DNA from 4 places in the Maricaulis sp. D1M11 genome. Region 3 is predicted to be linked to each of the others. Evidence: predicted binding sites of a transcription regulator. Region 3 holds the regulator's gene; each other region holds the start of a gene.

Region 1 (4,948 bases), on a different contig from region 3:
GTCGAATTCGGTGACGAGTTCAGCACAGGTCAGGTCACGATCGCCCGGCTGGCGCGCGGCAACTTTGGTCGTGGATGTACAACCGGTCACGGCAAATGCAGATGCCAGAGCAATGAAGAAAAGCTTTTTCATGATGTCCCCCAAATAAGCTTGCTTGTCCGCTCTATACGCTCAATTCGGGCATGTCAAAGTGAAACACGTGAGGCGCGTTGATTTGTGGTGTTGAGTGGCAGAAAGTGCGGGGTGCAGCCAATAAACGGTTGTAAAGTAAGTCAGAAGTGAATGTTCACGCACATGTGAGGGCGGGAGGGTACGCCAGTTCCGAAGCGTTTCGAGCGCTCCGATTCGTGCTCTCGTCTCAGGTCGACCGGTCTCATGCAACGAACGGATCAAACGACGGGAAAGGTAAGAATAGAACGACGTCAATGACGGCGTGCTCTTGATGTCGTCATGCATGGACGGTCAGCGCTCCGGGCGGATCAGGCGTGTGTACTGACCGGGCGTTGGAAACAGGATCGACCTGCGACCAGACGCGCGCGGGAGTTGGGTCAGTTCGATGGTCGTTCGGCCATCGGTTCACTGTCAAAGACCGTATCCACGCCAAACACTCGGCATCTACCCCAGACAGACGGTTTGCAATCGACGTAAAGAGAGTGTCGCGCGCAGGGTGCGGATCGCACCCTGTAGACGCATCAGGCGGACAAAAATGTGGCCAAGAGAGTGTCGGCAAGGGTTGGGGAGAGAAGTGGAGGCTTCTGTTGCCAGGCGCCTCCGAGCCCCGCCTGAGCATGCTAAGAGCCCAGGAGTTTTAGGCGAGATATCCCGCGCTGCTTACGCAGCGAGAGCGACCTCTTCAGCAAAGTTGTCGTTGGCAACTTTCAAAAACGAGCCTGTAACGGGCCTCACCCGAGCGAAAGCATACCCCTTTACCCGTTCGTCAATCCTGTTTCGGCCCCGCACGCTGTGCCACGACACAGAGGTATTGGTGGAGCCGCCGGGTACTGCCCCCGGGTCCGATCCGGTTATTACGAGCGCGTTTATCGCCATAGCTGGCGAACCAGCCTCTTCAATATAAGCGATACGAGGGGCGGGTGAAAGATCCCCGCCCAGTTCGCTCGCTGTGCTGGGGCTTATCCCGCGCTCGAATAGTCCATAAAGAACACATTGAGCTTGTTGCCATCGGGGTCGCGGAAATAGCCGGCGTAGAAACTGCCATCACCGCGCGGGCCGGCCGGACCCTCGCACTGGCCACCGAGCTCTTCCACAGCCAGCTTGTAGACCTTGTCTACTTGTTCGCGGCTGTCGGCCTGGAATGCGGCCATGACACCATTGCCAACCGTTGCCGGGTTGCCGTCAAAGGGTTTGGTCAGGCCGATACCGGCGCCGCCGTCCGGCTTGCCCCAGGCGATGAAGTTCTCGTCGCCCATCATGCGGCTCACGCCGAATTCGGCACACAGCTTGTCATAAAAAGCGGCCGCCCGGTCCAGATCATTGGTCCCCAAAGTGACATATCCCAGCATTCTCATATCTCCTGAAGGTTTGGCCCGGTCCGCGCGTGCAAATCCGGACAGCAAAAGCGTCATCAAAACGTCATTGAATTGGGGCCACACAAGATCGGCCCCCACAAAACATGTTCTTGTTATGTTCTTGCGAGCACCTTAGCCTCAGACTATGCAAACGCAAGTCCAAAATGTCTCGCTCACCTTTTTGAAGTCTCGATTGCGCGCGGAGATTTGTGTGGATGGAACTGATTTCACCGACGTGCCTCGAGCGAATCGGCGCTAAGATTTTGTGTTGAACGTTCAGAGTCCCACGACCTGCCCCAATACTTGCCTGAATACCCGAGCCGGCAGGAGAGGAGAGTTTTCATGGCGGATATCGCCCCCCTGACATCGACGTCCAATGCGGCCGAAGGCTCCAAGATGACCGAGGCGTCCAACGAGACGCGGTCGCGCCGCGACCTGTCTGCGGGATCAAAGGTTGAGCGGGCCTATCTCGAACTCCTCGAAGACATTCTGGAAACCGGTGCGGATCAGGATGATCGTACGGGCGTTGGCACCCGTGCGGTCTTTGGCCGGCAATTGCGTTGCGATCTGTCGGAAGGCTTTCCGCTTCTGACCACCAAGAAAGTGCACTTCAAGTCCATTGCCATTGAACTGTTGTGGTTCCTGCGCGGCGAAACGAATGTGCGCTGGCTGCAGGAGCGCGGGGTGAGTATCTGGGATGAGTGGGCCGATGAGAATGGCGATCTCGGACCGGTTTACGGTAAGCAATGGCGCCGCTGGGAAGGTCCCGACGGGACGGAAATCGATCAACTGTCCAACATTCTTCAGCAGATCAGGAGCAATCCGGCGTCACGCCGCTTGATCGTGTCCGGCTGGAATCCGGTGGACGTGCCCAACATGGCCCTGCCGCCCTGCCACACGCTCTATCAATTCAATATCGCCAACGGGAAGCTGTCCTGCCAGCTGTATCAGCGCTCGGCCGACATGTTCCTGGGCGTACCATTCAACATCGCGTCCTACGCCCTTTTGACCTGTATGGTGGCCCAGGTCTGCGGTCTGGAGCCGGGTGAGTACATTCACACCTTTGGCGATGCCCACATCTATTCCAATCATGTGGACCAGGTGCGCGAGCAGTTATCGCGGACACCGCGAGCCCTGCCGCGCCTGCAGCTCAATCCGGAGGCCCAGGACCTGTTCGCCTTTGAATACGAAGACATTGTTCTCGAAGGTTATGACCCGCATCCGCGCATCACTGCGCCTGTCGCGGTCTAGGAGAATCCCATGTCTGACCTGATGGAGCTGGCCGACAGGATCGGCGCCGTTTCCGATATCTATGCCGAGCGGTTTGATATCGACCGGTCCGGCGACTGGCATGTGCTCAAATTGCAGGAAGAAGTGGGTGAACTGACACAGGCCTATCTCACGGTCAGTGGACGGACGCGTCGTCCCGCCGATACGGTTGCGCGCGAGGCGCTGGCACGGGAGATGGCGGATGTGTTGGGCATGCTCTTGCTGCTGGCGCGCGATGAAGGGGTCGATCTGGACCAGGCCGTGCGCGAGAAATGGCTGCGCTATCTGGAGACGCAAACGGTATGATGCCTAGGTCTGATATCGGTGGGGGCGAGATGCCCCGGACGATTGTTCCGCGTGTGTCTTTGATGGTGGCCCGGGGCCGAAATAACGTGATTGGCAGTGCCGGTGGCCTGCCCTGGCATTTGTCGTCTGATCTCAAACTCTTCAAGGCCGTGACGTCGGGCAAGCCGGTGATCATGGGGCGCAAGACCTGGGACGGCCTGCCCCGCAAGCCCCTTCCCGGCCGGCTGAATATTGTGGTCACGCGCCAGACCGGCCTGGCCGCCGACGGCGCCGTTGTGGTTGGCGATCTCGGATCGGCCCTGGCACGAGCGTTCGAACAGGCCAATCTTGATCGCGTGGACGAGGTCTTTGTGATCGGTGGCGCACAGATCTATGCCGCGGCCATGCCTTTTGCCGACCGGCTTTATCTGACCGAGGTGGATGCGGCACCGGACGGGGATGCCTGGTTCCCCGAGTTTGATGAAGCGGCGTGGTCGGAAATCGGGCAGGAAACCTATCCGGCCGGAGAGCGCGATGATCATGACTTCATTTTTCGCGCCCTCGACCGGCTGAAATAGCGTTCGGGCCACACAACATACCCATGATGCGGGACTGGATGTGTGTGCATCCCTCCCTGTTCTGCTTGAAAGCCGGGCCGCATGCGTTCATGTATGTGTCAAGATTAGCGAGAGGTTTGAGCACACTCATGCCATGGAATGACAATTCTGGCGGCGGCGGAGGTCCCTGGGGCTCCGGCGGTGGAAACAATAATCCGAACAATCCCTGGGGGCAGCGCCCCAATAACAATGGCGGCGGCGGAGGTCGCGGGCCGGAGGGACCGGATCTCGACGATGTCGTGCGCGATCTTCAGCGCATGTTCGGTGGGCTGTTCGGCGGCAAGGGCAGCGATAATGACAATGCCGGTGGTCCGGGCCTGTTTGGCCTGCTTCTGGTGGCGCTTGCGGCCCTGATCGTCTGGTTGTTTATCGGTCAGGCTGTCTATTTCATCCAGCCGGGTGAAAAAGGTGTGGTGATGCGCTTCGGTGCGTATGATCGCACGACCGATTCCGGGATGAATTTCAAATTCCCCGCTCCGATCGAAACGGTGATCCGGAACCAGTTCACCGAAGTGCGAAATGTTGAAATCGGTCGTACAGATGAGGAAAGCCTCATGCTGACCCGCGATGAAAACATCGTGGACATTGATTTCACCGTGCAGTGGCGTGTGGACTCGCGTGACCCGGAAAACGGTGTGCGCAATTTCGAATTTAACGTGCTTGATCCTGCCGTGGCCGTGAAGGCCGTGGCCGAAAGTGCCATGCGTGAAATCGTCGGTACGACGGATCTGCAGCCGATCATCACGACGGGCCGGACCGAAGTGGCCGCCAGTGCCAAGGAGATCATTCAGCGTACCCTGGATGAATACCAGGCCGGTGTTGAGATTCTGGATGTCCAGCTGACCTATGCTGACCCGCCCGCGGGCGATGTGGTCGTCGCCTTCCGCGATGTCGACTCCGCACGTCAGGACCGTGAACGCTTCGTTCTGGACGCCCGGGCCTATGCGAACCAGGTCGTTCCAGAAGCCCGTGGTAATGCGGCGCGCATGCTGGAGGAAGCCCAGGGCTATCGTGACAGTCAGATCGCACGGGCTGAAGGTGATGCGGCCCGCTTTACCCAGATCTATGACGAATATGTTCAGGCTCCCGAGGTTACCCGGCGCCGTATGTATCTGGAAACGATGGAAAACGTGCTGCGTGATTCCGAACTGATCATTCTGGACGAGCAGGGCGGCGCTGTGCCGTATCTGCCGCTGGACCGTCTGGGCAATGCCCGCAACACCCAGGGAGGCAATTGATGAACCGTCTTCT
Region 2 (4,948 bases), on a different contig from region 3:
CCAATCTCGCCCTGCAAAACCAGCAGTATGACCAGATCGGCCTGGAAATCCCCTTGCTCTTCCTGGTCTCCAGCCTGGCCCATGTGTTGATTGTTGCCGGCGCAGTCCGTCTTTTGGTGCGGCGTGACACCTCCCCCTACTGGCCGCTTCAAATGGGCGGTGATGAATTGCGGACTCTGGGATTGATGGTGGCCATTGTGCTGATCCTGGTCGCTGCCCTCATTGTCGGCATGCTGGGTATCAGTCTAGTCCTGGTCGTTCTGGGGGCTGTCCTGAGTGTGGTGGCCGGCTCGCAAGGCGGTGTTGTTCTCGCTTCGGTGCTGGGTGTGATCGGTGGCATCGTGCTTTTGGTGGCGATGCTCGTACTGGTCGGACGCCTTTGGGTCTCCATTCCCCTGTCCATCATTCGCCGTCGTTTTTCGATGGGCGGTTGGGAGGCCAGCAAGGGGGATGGCTGGACGCTTTTGGGGGCGCATATCGCGATCTACGCGATTATTCTCGGCATGGCGCTGCTCTCCCTGCCCAGCCTTATGGCCGCCGCAACCGATCCGAGCCTGGCTGAAGATCCGGCCGCCATGGCCCAGATGGTGGCGCGCCCGCTTGGAGCGCTGACCTGGGTTCTGACCCCGATCAATGTGGCGCTGATGGTGGTGCTCGCAGGACCGACAGCCGCTGTGGCGTGGAATGCGAGCCAGGCCCAGGATGATATCGCCGACGTCTTCTAGACGTCGTTCGTCCGGGTAAAGCAGTCTCTCCAGATACACAAAGGCCCGTCAGCGTTCTGACGGGCCGTGGTGTACCTGCTTGCAGGCGAGGCGCTGTCGCTACAACATGGGCTTGAGATAGCGGCCGGTCCAGGAGCGCTCTTCCTTGGCGATTGTCTCCGGCGTGCCAGTAGCGACAATCTCGCCGCCACCATCTCCGCCCTCCGGTCCGATATCGATCACCCAGTCCGCCGTTTTGACGACGTCGAGATTGTGTTCGATCACCACGACCGTATTGCCGGTATTGACGAGTTCGTGCAGCACTTCGAGCAATTTGCGGACATCCTCGAAATGAAGACCCGTGGTGGGTTCGTCCAGGATGTACAGGGTCTTGCCTGTGGCGCGCTTTGACAATTCCTTGGACAGTTTGACCCGCTGGGCCTCACCGCCCGAGAGCTGGTTGGCCGGTTGGCCGACCTTGATATAACCCAGGCCAACCCGTTTGAGGGTTTCCAGCTTGTCGCGCACGGCCGGAACGGCCTTGAAGAAGTCCGCACCTTCCTCGACCGTCATGTCCAGCACATCCGCGATGGACTTGCCCTTGAACTTGATCTCCAGGGTTTCGCGGTTGAAGCGGGCGCCATGACACACATCGCACGGCACATACACGTCCGGCAGAAAGTGCATTTCAATCTTCACCACGCCATCCCCCTGGCAGGCCTCGCACCGTCCCCCCTTCACATTGAAGGAGAACCGACCGGGCTTGTATCCGCGGGTCTTGGCTTCGGGCAGCTGGGCAAACCACTCCCGAATGGGCGTGAAGGCGCCGGTATAGGTGGCCGGGTTCGAGCGCGGTGTGCGGCCAATGGGTGACTGGTCGATGTCGATGACCTTGTCGAGCTTGTCGAGGCCCTCGATCGTGTCATGCGGTGCGGGAACCGTCTGGGCCTTGGACAAACGACGTGCGGCCGCCTTGTAAAAGGTCTCGATGGTCAAGGTGGACTTGCCGCCGCCCGAGACCCCCGTCACGCAGGTCATCACACCGAGCGGGAATTCCGCCGTGACATTTTTGAGATTATTGCCCTTGGCGCCGACGACACGCACCTTGCGTTTCTTGTCGATCTTGCGCCGCTCGGCTGGGATGGTGATTGAGCGGGAGCCGCTGAGATATTGTCCGGTCAGACTGTCAGGATGGGCCTTGATTTCATCGGGCGTGCCGGCGGCCACAATATCCCCGCCGTGCACGCCTGCGGCCGGACCCAGATCCACGACATAATCGGCGGTCAGGATGGCCTCCTCATCATGCTCCACCACGATCACGGTATTGCCCAGATCCCGCAATCCCTGGAGGCTCTCCAGCAGGCGGGTATTGTCACGCTGGTGCAGGCCGATAGAGGGCTCGTCGAGCACATAGAGCACGCCGGTCAGACCGGAACCGATCTGGCTGGCCAGGCGAATGCGCTGGCTTTCCCCGCCTGACAATGTGCCGGAGGCCCGATCCAGTGTCAGATAGTCCAGGCCCACATCATTGAGGAATTTCAGGCGTTCGAGGATTTCCTTGAGAATGCGTTCGGCGATCGCGTTCTGCTTGACTGTGAGGCTGTCAGGAATCTGGGCAAACCAGTCACGGGCCTTGCGGATCGACAGCTTGCTGGCGTCCGAAATGTCATAGCCGCCAATCTTGACCGCCAGGGCTTCCGGTTTCAGACGTCGTCCACCACAGGTTTCGCACGGCTGGGAGGATTGGAACCGGGCCAGATCTTCGCGCACCCAGCTGCTGTCGGTTTCGCGCCAGCGTCGTTCCAGATTGGGGATAACCCCCTCAAAGGCTTTCTGGGTTTCGAATTTGCGCAGACCATCTTCATAGATGAATTTGATCTTCTCCTTGGTGCCATAGAGCACGACGTCGCGGAATTTCTTGGGCAGGGAGGACCAGGGCGCGAACATATCGCCACCGAAGTGATCTGCCAGGGCCTGAAGGGTTTGCTGATAGAGTTTCGACGTCGCACGGCTCCAGGGCGCGATGGCCCCGTCATTGAGTGATTTCTCCCCCTCGGGCACAACGAGACCCGGGTCGAATTTCAGGGATTGCCCCAGCCCATCACAGCTCGGACAGGCGCCGAAGGGATTGTTGAACGAGAACAGGCGCGGTTCGATCTCTGAAATCGTGAAACCGGAGACCGGACACGCAAATTTCTCGGAGAAGACAATGCGCTGCGGGGCGCCATCCTCATCCTTGCGGTCGGCGAATTCCGCAATGGCGATGCCGTCCGCCAGCCCTAGCGCTGTTTCCAGACTGTCCGCCAGACGGCTTTCCATGCCCTCGCGGATCACGATGCGATCGACGACCACATCGATATCGTGCTTGAATTTTTTGTCGAGTTCGGGCGCGTCTTCCATCGTGTAGAATTCGCCGTCGACCTTCACCCGCTGGAAGCCCGCCTTGAGCCATTCGGCGAATTCCTTGCGGTATTCCCCCTTGCGGCCGCGCACCACGGGCGCCAGCAGATAGAGGCGTGCACCGTCTTCCAGCTCCATCAGTCGGTCGACCATCTGACTGACGGTCTGGCTTTCAATCGGCAGGCCGGTCGCCGGCGAATAGGGCACACCCACACGCGCCCATAACAGGCGCATATAGTCATAGATCTCGGTGACCGTACCCACCGTGGAACGCGGGTTTTTGGAAGTGGTCTTCTGTTCAATCGAGATCGCAGGCGACAGGCCCTCGATGGAATCCATGTCCGGCTTGGCCATTAACTCCAGGAATTGGCGGGCATAGGCCGACAGGCTTTCCACATAGCGCCGCTGTCCCTCGGCATAAATGGTGTCAAAGGCGAGGGAGGATTTGCCCGATCCCGACAGGCCGGTGAAAACGATCAGACTGTCGCGTGGCAGATCGACGGAGACATTTTTCAGATTGTGTTCGCGCGCGCCTTGCACACGGATTTTGTCGAGCGCCATACGGTAAGCCTGCCTTGAGTCGGAAATGTCAGTGTTGCGCGGAACAATGGGAGAACATCTCCGCTCTGTCCAGAAGAAGTGCAGAACGGACACATTTAGGGCTCACACAGGGCGTCGTCCAGCCTGTGAACCGGTTTGCTCCTGACACAAGGCTGGCAGGAGAGGGGGTAGAGGTCAGTCTCGCAAGGATCGTTTCACCCGCTGGAGCGCGAGCCAGACTCCGCCAAAAATGACCGGCACCACGAGGGCTGTGGCGAGCGCCACATTCAGCGCCGGCCAGAAACTGCCCGCCACCCCTTTGAAAAGGTAGTGGGCGAGGCCGGTGCCATAATAGGTGATGGCAACAGTCGAGAGGCCTTCGACGGTTTCCTGAAGTCTGAGTTGCAGGCGAGCGCGCTGATCCATTGAGGCCAGGAGGGCGGCATTCTGGTCTTCCAGGGCGACATTCACACGGGTTGCTAGAAGTTGATTGGCGCGGGTCACACGCTGGCCCAGCGCGTCGAGCCGGCGTTGGGCCGCCTCGCAGGTCCGCATGGCCGGCGCCTGACGTCGTTCCAGAAAGACGCTGAGCCGTTCATATCCTTCCACCCGTTCCTCGCGCAGTCGTGTCAGCCGTTCGCGCATGACGGCATCATAGGCGCGCGAAGCCGCAAAGCGGTAATGGGTGCGCGCGTCTGCTGCCGTGACCTCCCCGGCAATGCGGGAAAGACGCTCCAGCAAATCCTTGTCCCGGCCTGTTTGTGGGGGTTCGCTGATCTGAGCGGACAATGTGTCGAGTGCGTTTTCCAGCCGGTTGAGTTCCTGTCCCAGTGCCTGTGCGAGGGGCAGCGCCAAAAGCGCAGCAATCCGGTAGGCATCCACTTCGAGGAGTTTTTGCACGACGCGGCCGCGGCGATCATCGGGTGCACCGGGATCGAACAGGATAAAGCGGACTGCGCCCGTCGCGTCGGCCTTGAAATCGGTCGCGACGGTGAAATCACCCCCTCCAATCGCGCTGGCAATGAAACGGTTTTCCCCAAAGGCCTGGCGAGCGAGTTCCGGCTTGAGCCGTCCCTTCGAACTGGGTTGCACGTCCAGCCGGGTGGCGCTGAGCAGATCGCCAAACCGGTCCAGCACCTCGCCAGGCAGTCCCAGTTCGGGTGGGCCGGAGAAAGGTGGTTTACCTGGACCTTCTTCCATCAAGGTCAGCGTACTCATTTCGGTATGGCGTTCCCAGATCAGCCGGGTCCGGCCCGATTCGATCTGATGACGCCAGGCATCGGGATCCGGGGGCGGTGTCCCGA
Region 3 (4,948 bases):
CGGAACCGGGCGACCGGGTACGGGTGAGGGCCGTTTTGTTCACACCGGGACGACCCGTTGTACCCGGAGCCTATGATTCAGCCTTCCATGCCCGGTTTTCCGGTCTTCAGGCTTCCGGGTTTCGGCTTGAAAGCGCGATAACCGGACGTGAAACCGGGTTTGCGGCTGATCTTGTGCGTCTGCGTTATGGTCTTTCGGCTCATATTCAGCGCCGATTACCTGATGAAACGGGCGGGATTGCCGCCGCGCTCCTGACGGGCGACAGATCGGCCCTTGATCGCGATGTGATCGAGATTCTCAGATCCGGTGGACTGGGCCATATCCTGGCGATATCGGGGCTTCACATGGCCCTGCTGGCCGGCACCGTCTATGGCGTCGCGCGCCTGGTCGGTGCTGCTATACGGCCCTTTGGACGCGCCTTTGATGCACGTTATCCGGCCATCCTCTGCGCACTTGTCGCTGCCCTGGCCTATCTCGTGCTGACCGGAGCCAGCCTGCCGACACAGCGGGCGGTTATCATGACCGCCTGTTTACTGGGCGCTGTTCTGGTCTCCCGGCGGGCTTTGTCCATGAATGCTCTGGGCCTAGCGTGTGTGATGATCCTGATCCTGGCGCCGCACAGTGTGCTGTCAGTCGGTTTCCAAATGAGTTTTGCGGCCACCGGTGCCCTGATCCGGGCCTATGAACTGGCACGCCCGGTTGTTCAGGCCCGTCGCTGGCCGATTATCGTGACACTTCCCGGCGGTGTCGCCTTCACCAGCGCCATAGCCGGGAGTGCAACATCCGTCTTTTCGGCCTTTCATTTTCATCACCTCGCCAAGACCGGCTTTTTTGCCAATGTGCTAGTCATGCCGATCTTTTCCCTGATTGTGATGCCGGTCGGGTTTCTCGCCCTCGTCTTGATCCCGTTGGGATGGGATGGCCCTGTATTCGAGGTGATGGGGTTTGGCTTGCGGCTGTGCCTGTCGTTCGCGCGATGGACCTCAGGGGGGGAGGGCGTTCTCATTCCCATCGCAGCCGCGCCTCCCTGGCTATTGGCCGGTTTGTCCGCATCTGTGGTCTGGTTTCTCGTCGTACGGGGGCTACGCGCCCTGATTGCGCCAAGCCTGGTCTTTCTCGTGAGTGTGATCATCTGGTTCGCCAGCACTCCTCCCCACCTGGTGATTACGGAAGAGGGCGTTATTGTGGCGCAGGAGGATGGAAATCTGTGGACCTCACACCCTCGTCAGGGCCGTTTTGCGCGCCGGGTTTTTGCCGAGCGCGCTGCGGTGTCAGAGACCCTCAGTCCGGCGCCCCAGAGGTGTGACGCTTCAGGCTGCGTTTATTTCCTCGGCCAAATCCGGATTGCACGGCCGAGCGATATGTCTGTCTGGTTCGAGGACTGTGAACGGGCCGACATTCTGGTCCTGCCCCAATCCTTGCCGGACTGGCGGCGGCAGTCCTGTTCAGCCCGAATTATCGGCGTGGAGGAACGTGTGACGCAGGGCAGTCTGGCCCTGTGGATCCGCAATGACGACATCCGCGATCACGTCTGGGTCGAAGACACCCGGCGATACCGGATCTGGGCTGGAGCTGAAGAGCGAGGACGACACTCCGCTCAGTGATATTTGCGGATCAGCCCCACCAGCGTGCCCTGAACCTTTACACGTTCCGGGCCGAAAATGCGGGTTTCATACTCCGGATTGGCGGCCTCCAGGGCGATGGATCCGCCCTTCTTGCGCAGACGTTTGAGCGTGGCCTCTTCATCATCAACCAGAGCCACGACAATCGTGCCATTCTCGGCGGACTGGGCCTTTTTGATCAGGACCAGATCACCATCGAGAATGCCGGCCTCGATCATGGAATCGCCCTTGACCTCGAGCGCGAAATGCTCGCCGCCCTGGATCATGTCGGCGGGAACGGGAAGGCGGTCCGTTTCATGCTGAATGGCCGCGATGGGCACACCGGCGGCAATCCGGCCCAGGATCGGGATGTCCACACTCGCATCAGATCCGGGCTCATCAACGGTTTTGCGCTGGAAGTCCGGGCGAACCACATTGCGGGTATCCTCGACCTGTTCGGTCTTCTGGGCCCCACGAACAGCATCTTCGGGAAGCTTGATGACTTCAAGCGCGCGAGCGCGATGAGCCAGGCGCCGGATAAAGCCGCGCTCTTCCAGAGCCGTGATCAGGCGGTGAACCCCTGATTTCGAGGCGAGGTTCAAGGCGCCTTTCATCTCGTCAAAAGAGGGAGACACGCCCGTATCTCGAATCCGCTCGTGAATGAACAGAAGAAGCTCGTGTTGTTTCCGCGTCAGCATGGCGCATTCCTTCCAGCCGGACCCTGGTGCCATGGGAGTGGGCATGCCCCAAACCCTTGCGCCATCAGGGATTGTCCTGTCAGACCCTGCTCAGCCTGTGCGCATCAGTGCCGAAGCGCACGGAACAAAGCAGGAATCACCTGTGTTCTACAAGTGTTCCGCACATCGGTCAAGCGAGGGGCTTTTGGTCCGGCGCGCGGCGGGGCACGTCCGGCGAATGCCATGGTCTAGCAGGCGTGTTTTAGCCCAGCAGGCGCCGAGTCGCGGCCGTGACATCATCCTGACGCATCAGGCTTTCGCCGACCAGCAGAGCTTCAGCTCCGGCATCCTTGAGGCGGGCGACGTCGGCGGGAGTGAAAATACCGCTCTCCGCGACTAGAAGGCGATCTTCCGGAACGCGTGGCGCCAGGTTTTCGAAGGTCTGCAGGCTTGTTTCGAACGTGCGCAGATTACGGTTGTTAATGCCCACGAGCGGGGCATTGAGGGCAATGGCACGATCCAGCTCCGGACCGTCATGCACTTCAACCAGAACGTCCATACCCCATTTTTCAGCCTCATCGGTCAGGGTGCGGGCGCAGTCATCATTAATGGCGGCCAGGATGAGAAGAATGGCGTCCGCCCCCAGGGCCCGGGCCTCGGCGACCTGATAGATGTCATACATGAAATCCTTGCGCAGGGCGGGCAGGGCGACCGCATCACGTGCCATTGTCAGGAATTCATCGGCGCCTTGAAAACTGGGGCCGTCAGTGAGGACAGAGAGACATGTCGCACCCCCGGCCTCATAGGCCTTGGCCAGTTCCGGCGGATTGAAATCTTCGCGGATCAATCCTTTAGACGGGCTGGCTTTCTTGATTTCGGCGATGAGCCCCATCTTGCCGTTTTTGGAAGAGTCGATCAGGGCCTGGCGGAAACCTCGCACGGGCGCAACATCGCGCGCGGCCGCGGCGACGTCATCATAACTGCGGCGCGCCTTGCAGGCGGCAATATGGTCCAGCTTGTACGCACCGATACGGGTCAGGGTGTCGGACATGGTATTCTCCCGGTCTCAGGCGTTGGAAATGGCGATCATCTGATCGAGGACAGTGCGGGCGCCGCCGCTGTCGATGGCGGTTGTGGCTCCCTCAATCCCGGCCGCGAGGTCCTCGGCGAGACCACCCAGATACAGGGCTGCACCCGCATTGAGGCGAACAATATCGCGATAGGCGGAGTGTTCGCCGTCCAGCAAGCGGCGGATGGCGGCCGCATTGTAGTCAGCATCACCGCCCTTCAGGTCCGCTTCCTCGACCAGCGAAATCCCGAACTGGCCCGGATCAATGATGTATTCGCGAATTTCACCTGACTTGAGTTCCACCACATCTGTCTGGGTCGTGGTGGTGATCTCGTCCATTCCGTCCTGGCCGCACACGACAAGGGCGTGTTCACATCCCAGCGCCTCCAGGGCCCGGGCCATGGGAACGAGCCAGCGCTTGTGATAGACGCCCAGCAATTGACGTCGGGTTCCGGCCGGATTGGACAGCGGACCGAGAAGGTTGAACACGGTGCGCACGCCGAGCGTCTTGCGCGCTTCTCCGACGTGACGGACGGCGGAATGATGGGCGGGTGCGAACAGGAATCCGGCTCCCGCTTCCTCGAGCGAACGTTGCACGAGGTCGGGACCGGCATCGAGATTGACCCCCAGACTGGCCAGAACATCGGACGAGCCCGATTTTGACGAGGCCGCCCGGTTGCCATGTTTGGCGACCTTGGCGCCACCGCCTGCCGCAACGATCGCAGCTGCGGTCGAGATGTTATACGCCCCTTTGCCATCCCCGCCGGTTCCGCAGGTGTCAATGGCGTTTTCGGGTGCCGTGATCGATGTCATGCGGCTGCGCATGACGCGCGCTCCGGCTGCAATATCTTCCGGTTGTTCACCCTGGGCGGCGAGCCCCATAAGGAAGCCAGAGATCTGGATGTTACTAGCGGCGCCATCCATCAGCTCGCCAAAGGCGGCCTCGATATCGGTGGCGGCCGGGCGTTCGGCACGGGAAAAGGCCTGCAGGCAGGCATTCAATGCGGACATGACGATCTCCGGAAGGCTCAGGCGGCCGCTTGCGTGTCGAGACCCGTAAGGGCGAGGAAATTCGCCAGCAGGGCATGACCATGTTCAGACGCGATCGATTCGGGGTGGAATTGAACGCCGTGAATGGGGCGATGGGCATGGGACAGGCCCATGATCTCGCCATCCTCTGTCCAGGCGGTCACCGTGAGGTCTTCGGGCAAATCCTCCCGACGAACCGACAGGCTGTGATAGCGCGTCGCTGTAAACGGCGAGGGCAGGCCGGAAAACACGCCCGTTCCGGTGTGCTCAATCGGGCTGGTTTTGCCGTGCATGATGTCCTTGGCCTGGATCACGGTTCCGCCGAACACCTGACCAATGGACTGATGTCCCAGACACACACCCAGAATGGGCATGTCCTCGGGCGCAGATCGGAGAAGGTCCAGACAGATGCCGGCGCGATCCGGGTCACACGGTCCGGGGGACAGCAGAATGCCGGAAGGGTTCATTCGCCAGACCTCGTCGACAGTCAGCGCATCATTGCGCACCACACGTGTATCGGCGCCCAACTCCTGGACGTAATGCACGAGATTGAAGGTGAAACTGTCGTAGTT
Region 4 (4,948 bases), on a different contig from region 3:
TGTGGCCCAGGCGATGGGGCAGTCCCAGTCCGCCGGACGCACGCTAGATGACATGTTCGCCACGGCTCCCTTTGGTGTGGTGCGGCTGGACATGGCGGATCCGGACACCGCGATCATCGAAGATATCAATCCGGCCCTGGTCCAGCTGTCCGGCGGCCAGGCCATTCCGGGCGTGAAGTTCAAATCGCTCTTCCAGTGGGAAGAGGGTGAAAGCGCCGCCGAGGCCTTTGACGCTGCCATGGCCGGAGGTACGGAACTGGCCGAGGCACGTCTCAATACCGAGAAAGTCCAGTATGTGCGGCTGGCCTTCGCGCCGGCCCGCGGCGGCAAGCGTGTGGCCTATGTGATCGATGTCACCGCCTGGAAGGACCTGGAGCGTCAGGTCGCCCAGTCCAACAAGATGCAGGCCGTGGGTCAGCTGGCCGGCGGCGTGGCGCATGATTTCAACAATCTGCTGACGGCCATCCGCCTGAACTGTGATGAATTGCTCAATCGCCATCCCGTTGGTGATCCATCCTATGGCGAGCTGCAGGCGATCAATCAGACCGTAGCCCGGGCGGCGGGTCTGGTGCGCAAACTTCTGGCTTTCTCGCGCAAGCAGACTTTCCGGATGGAAACGCTGGATGTGGGCAATGTGCTGTCGGATGTCTCAGTGCTGCTGCGTCAGATTGTCGAGGAAACCGTTCGTCTCGACATCGTTCATGGTCGTGGACTGCCCATGATCAAGGCGGATAAGGGCCAGTTGGAAACGGCGATCATCAATCTGGCGGCCAATGCCCGTGACGCCATGTCCCAAAAGGGCGGTGGCGCGCTGGTGATCACCACGCAGAAAGTGGATGCCGATCTCGTGCGCCAGGCCGGAGCTCCCAATCCGCGCGAGGGTGACTGGTTGTCCATCGCCGTACGGGATGAAGGTCATGGCATGGATAAGGAGACGCTGGAAAAGATTTTCGAGCCATTCTTTACGACCAAGGAAGCCGGCAAGGGGACGGGTCTGGGCCTGGCCACGGTGTATGGCATCGTCAAACAATCCGGCGGTTTTCTCTTCGCCGAGAGTGAAGTGAATGTCGGGACGACATTCACTATCTATCTGCCGGGACATACGCCAAGTGCGGAAGAGGCCCAGGAGATCCAGCAGGAAGAAGAGGCCAAACAGGTCGAGGCTCCGCCCGCCGATCTGTCGGGTAGCGGGCGCATCCTGCTGGTGGAAGACGAGGATGCCGTGCGTGCGATTGCGGCCAAAACTCTGATCAAGCGCGGTTATGACGTGGTTGAAGCGGCCGATGGCGAGGAAGCCTATGAGATTCTCGAGGATGATGAGGAGGGCTTCGACTTGCTCATTTCCGATGTCGTCATGCCGGGACTGGACGGGCCGGGTCTATTGGAAAAGGCGCGCGACATGCTGAGCGAGACCCGGGTGGTCTTCATCTCGGGCTATGCGGCGGAACAATTCTCCGAAACCCTGTCGCAGGAGCGCGAGATTGCCTTCCTGCCCAAACCCTTCACCCTGCCGCAACTGGCCGAGAAGGTGAAAACCATCCTGGCCGGGGAATAGGCCACACGCCGAACCGGGGGCGGGACCGGGTCAGATCTCCTGATTGGCCAGCAGCATGATCCGGTATTCTTGGATCTTCTCGACATACCGCACGGGTTCATGGCCACGCGCATATCCGTGGCGGGTCGTCGGATAGTGTTCCGGGTCAGACAACAGGGGCAGGGTGGTGGCAATATCCTGCCAGTTGTTTTTGTTCAGGCCTCTTTGTTCCGCCAGCCGACGAGCATCATAGAGATGACCCATGCCGACATTATAGGCGGCCAGGGCGAACCAGATCCGCTCCTCTTGCGGAATGTCATCGGGCAGGCGGTCAAGCAGATTGGCCAGATAACGCGACCCCCCTTCAATGCTTTGCAGCGGGTCTTCGCGGTCTTCCACGCCCATCTGCCGGGCAGTGGGCAGGGTCAGCATCATCAGGCCGCGCACTCCTGTCGCACTGACGGCATCGGGGTCCCAGTGTGATTCCTGATAGGCCTGGGCCGCCAGTGTTTGCCATTCCAGATCATGGGCCTCGGCCGCCGCTTCGAAATAGGGCTGGTAGTGGGGCAGGCGGGTGTCGAGCCGTTCAACAAATGTGGCGACATCCACATAGTCGAAATCGCCAAACCGGCCGAACCAGAAATGGTCCAGCTCATCGAGCAGGCCGGAGGTATGGGCCCAGGCAAATTCCGCCTCCAGCCGCGCCTCCAGACCCGTTGCGCGCGGGGAGACCAGCCAGGCCAGGGGACGGTCGCGGGTCAGGTTCAGGCTGACCGAGAGTTCGGGCATCAAAAGCCGCGCAATATCCACCAGATGGGAATCGGCCACGGTACAGTCATAAAGCCCCGCATCGACCAGTTCGAGCAGGGGCAAGGCCGAGCCAGCCGGCTGGGTGTCCCAGGTCAGTTCGGGCAGCGCGACGCGTCGGGTCTCCAGCGTTTCCTCATAGCTCGACCCCGATTGCACAATGAGTGAGGCCTCCGCGAGAGCGCCGGCGCGGCGTGGTCGAACCCCGCCCCGGCGGCAGACCAGCTGCTCCCGCACGAGCTTGTAGGCCGGGCCGAACCTCAGCCCCTGTGCCCGACGGGCGTCGGTGGCGGTCAGACCGGCCGCTGCGACATGGCCTTCGCCCACATTCAACGCACGGATGAGGGCCCGGATATCCGGTTTCACCCGAAATTCGACAGGCACGCCCATATGTTCGGCCAGGGCTGTCGCCAGATCGCGTTCATAGCCCACAAGCTCTCCCGACCGGGTCTGGAAATGGCTGGTCGGGCCGGTCAGGGTGAGCACGATCAATGGTCCGCCCGCATCGAGGTCGGGCAGATAGGCCGGGCTCACCAGGCCGGAGACGCTGTCGCGAATCATGACAGGCCCGGCGTCCGGGTCAGGCCGCTCCGATGCGGCCAGCGTGACCGCCACGAGGCTCATCAGCATCACACCCGTTCCGGTGTGGGAGCGAAGTTCGGGTTGCGACCGGAACCGGTTCCAGAGCGGCGCGATATGCCTGTGCCAAAGGGACATTCAAGCATGTTACTGGGGGCGAACGGGTGGCGCAATCGGGATTAGGCGAGTGGATGTTCCGCTTTGTTCTGTTTTGTTAACCATAAATGTTCCGCTTGTGTTCCGTGAACAAAACTGGTACGCGTTGTGGCAGTTGCCCGCTTGTTAGCGGCGTGAAATAAGGACAAGGGCAAATGAGCAAGGGCGCGATTCGACTCGTGAAAAACGAAAACAACGACAAGCAGAAGGCCATTGAGGCCGCACTCAGCCAGATCGACAAGGCGTTCGGCAAAGGCTCGGTGATGAAGCTCGGTCAGAAACCGGCGATGGAAATCGAGGCGGTGTCCACCGGGTCTCTGGGTCTGGATATTGCCCTGGGTGTGGGCGGTCTGCCCAAGGGCCGGATCATCGAGATCTATGGGCCGGAAAGCTCGGGCAAGACCACTCTGGCGCTGCACACCGTGGCCGAGGCTCAAAAGGCGGGCGGCGTGGCCGCTTTTGTCGATGCTGAACATGCCCTGGATCCGGTTTATGCGGCCAAGCTGGGCGTGGATGTGGGCGAGCTTCTGGTCTCCCAGCCTGACGCGGGTGAACAGGCGCTTGAGATCGCTGACACGCTCGTCCGGTCCGGCGCTGTCGATATCCTGGTGATCGACTCGGTCGCGGCCCTGACGCCGCGCGCCGAGCTGGAAGGGGAAATGGGGGATAGCCTGCCGGGCCTGCAAGCGCGCTTGATGAGCCAGGCGCTGCGCAAGCTGACGGCCTCCATCTCCAAATCCAACTGCTTGGTGATTTTCATCAATCAGATCCGCATGAAGATCGGTGTGATGTTCGGCTCTCCCGAGACCACGACCGGCGGTAATGCCCTGAAATTCTACTCTTCCGTCCGCCTGGATATCCGCCGAATCGGCGCGATCAAGAATCGCGATGAAGTGATCGGCAATCAGACCCGCGTGAAAGTGGTGAAGAACAAGGTCGCGCCCCCCTTCCGGGAGGTCGAGTTTGATATTCTCTACGGCGAAGGCATTTCCAAAATGGGTGAATTGCTGGATCTCGGCGTGAAGGGCGATGTCATTGAGAAGTCCGGCTCCTGGTATTCCTATAATTCCGAACGTATCGGACAGGGCCGTGAGAACGCGCGTCGTTTCCTGCTGGAGCACACGGATATCTCTGCGGAGATCGAGCGCAAGGTCCGGGCAAATGCCGGGTTGATCGCGGATGAGATGCTCACCGGTCCTGATGCGGATGATGACGCGGCGGCGGCCAGCTAGTCTCGCTCTTATTGGTGCGAGGCGTCGGGGCGTTCAGTCGTTTTGGCTGGCGTCCTGGCGATTGCAGTGAGTGGTGAGGCTCAACCGTTTGACCTGATTTGCTGAGCCTGATCTGTTGAGCCTCAGTTGTTGGACCGGATGAGCTGAATTCGGCGTTCCCAATTGGGTCGCCGAAACGGGCCTGCCAGTTTAGGGCACTGAATCAGCTCACGATATCAGATTGCACCATCAGATCACCTCATCAGATCCCAAAAGTGTCATCGAATTGGAACCGGGGCAGTCCGAACTGTCCCGGTTTCGTTTCGCCGGGATCGTTCGCGCGGTTGCCGAATCTGCTTGCGCGCCTGCCGAAGTCGTTCGATCGATCCGGTCACCGGATTAGTTAGCCGGTATCGACGCCTGATTGGGTTCGTTGAGCCCCGTCATCAAGCCCCCCTGGTCAAGAACCCGCCGCCGGGCCTGAAGATAGCCGTGCCTGCAGGCGTGTCGATGACAGCTCCTCTCTTGTGCTTCCGCGAAGATATGCAACATAGGCTGGGGCTGTTTGCGTGGGCGGGGAAGAGAAAACCCGGCGCATCATGGCCCGTGTGACCAGTACCGGATCAACGACCCAGGCACGGGCCTTCCCCCGTTCCTGCAA

Evidence for each region. Region 3 encodes LexA, which represses DNA repair genes until DNA is damaged. Its sites were predicted from a motif close to ATGTTCCNCTTGTGTTCC; they were not measured.
Region 1: the regulator LexA is predicted to act here: its motif matches at 1,631-1,648, upstream of RMQ97_RS10380 (VOC family protein).
Region 2: the regulator LexA is predicted to act here: its motif matches at 3,706-3,723, upstream of uvrA (excinuclease ABC subunit UvrA).
Region 4: the regulator LexA is predicted to act here: its motif matches at 3,145-3,162, upstream of recA (recombinase RecA).

Annotation. Positions count from the first base shown of each region.
Region 1 is NZ_JBKQWY010000005.1:255,753-260,700, reverse strand. It holds gene RMQ97_RS10390 (hypothetical protein) at 1-132, opposite strand, end outside; RNA gene ssrA (transfer-messenger RNA) at 745-1,101, opposite strand; gene RMQ97_RS10380 (VOC family protein) at 1,131-1,520, opposite strand; gene RMQ97_RS10375 (thymidylate synthase) at 1,923-2,777, shown strand; gene RMQ97_RS10370 (phosphoribosyl-ATP pyrophosphohydrolase) at 2,787-3,101, shown strand; gene RMQ97_RS10365 (dihydrofolate reductase) at 3,101-3,658, shown strand; gene hflK (FtsH protease activity modulator HflK) at 3,787-4,935, shown strand; gene hflC (protease modulator HflC) at 4,935-4,948, shown strand, end outside.
Region 2 is NZ_JBKQWY010000002.1:362,981-367,928, forward strand. It holds gene RMQ97_RS05990 (hypothetical protein) at 1-725, shown strand, start outside; gene uvrA (excinuclease ABC subunit UvrA) at 825-3,665, opposite strand; gene RMQ97_RS06000 (DUF3422 family protein) at 3,840-4,948, opposite strand, start outside.
Region 3 is NZ_JBKQWY010000003.1:48,681-53,628, forward strand. It holds gene RMQ97_RS06595 (ComEC/Rec2 family competence protein) at 1-1,604, shown strand, start outside; gene lexA (transcriptional repressor LexA) at 1,598-2,299, opposite strand; gene trpC (indole-3-glycerol phosphate synthase TrpC) at 2,541-3,329, opposite strand; gene trpD (anthranilate phosphoribosyltransferase) at 3,345-4,358, opposite strand; gene RMQ97_RS06615 (anthranilate synthase component II) at 4,376-4,948, opposite strand, start outside.
Region 4 is NZ_JBKQWY010000005.1:159,879-164,826, reverse strand. It holds gene RMQ97_RS09915 (ATP-binding protein) at 1-1,555, shown strand, start outside; gene mltF (membrane-bound lytic murein transglycosylase MltF) at 1,586-3,058, opposite strand; gene recA (recombinase RecA) at 3,232-4,308, shown strand.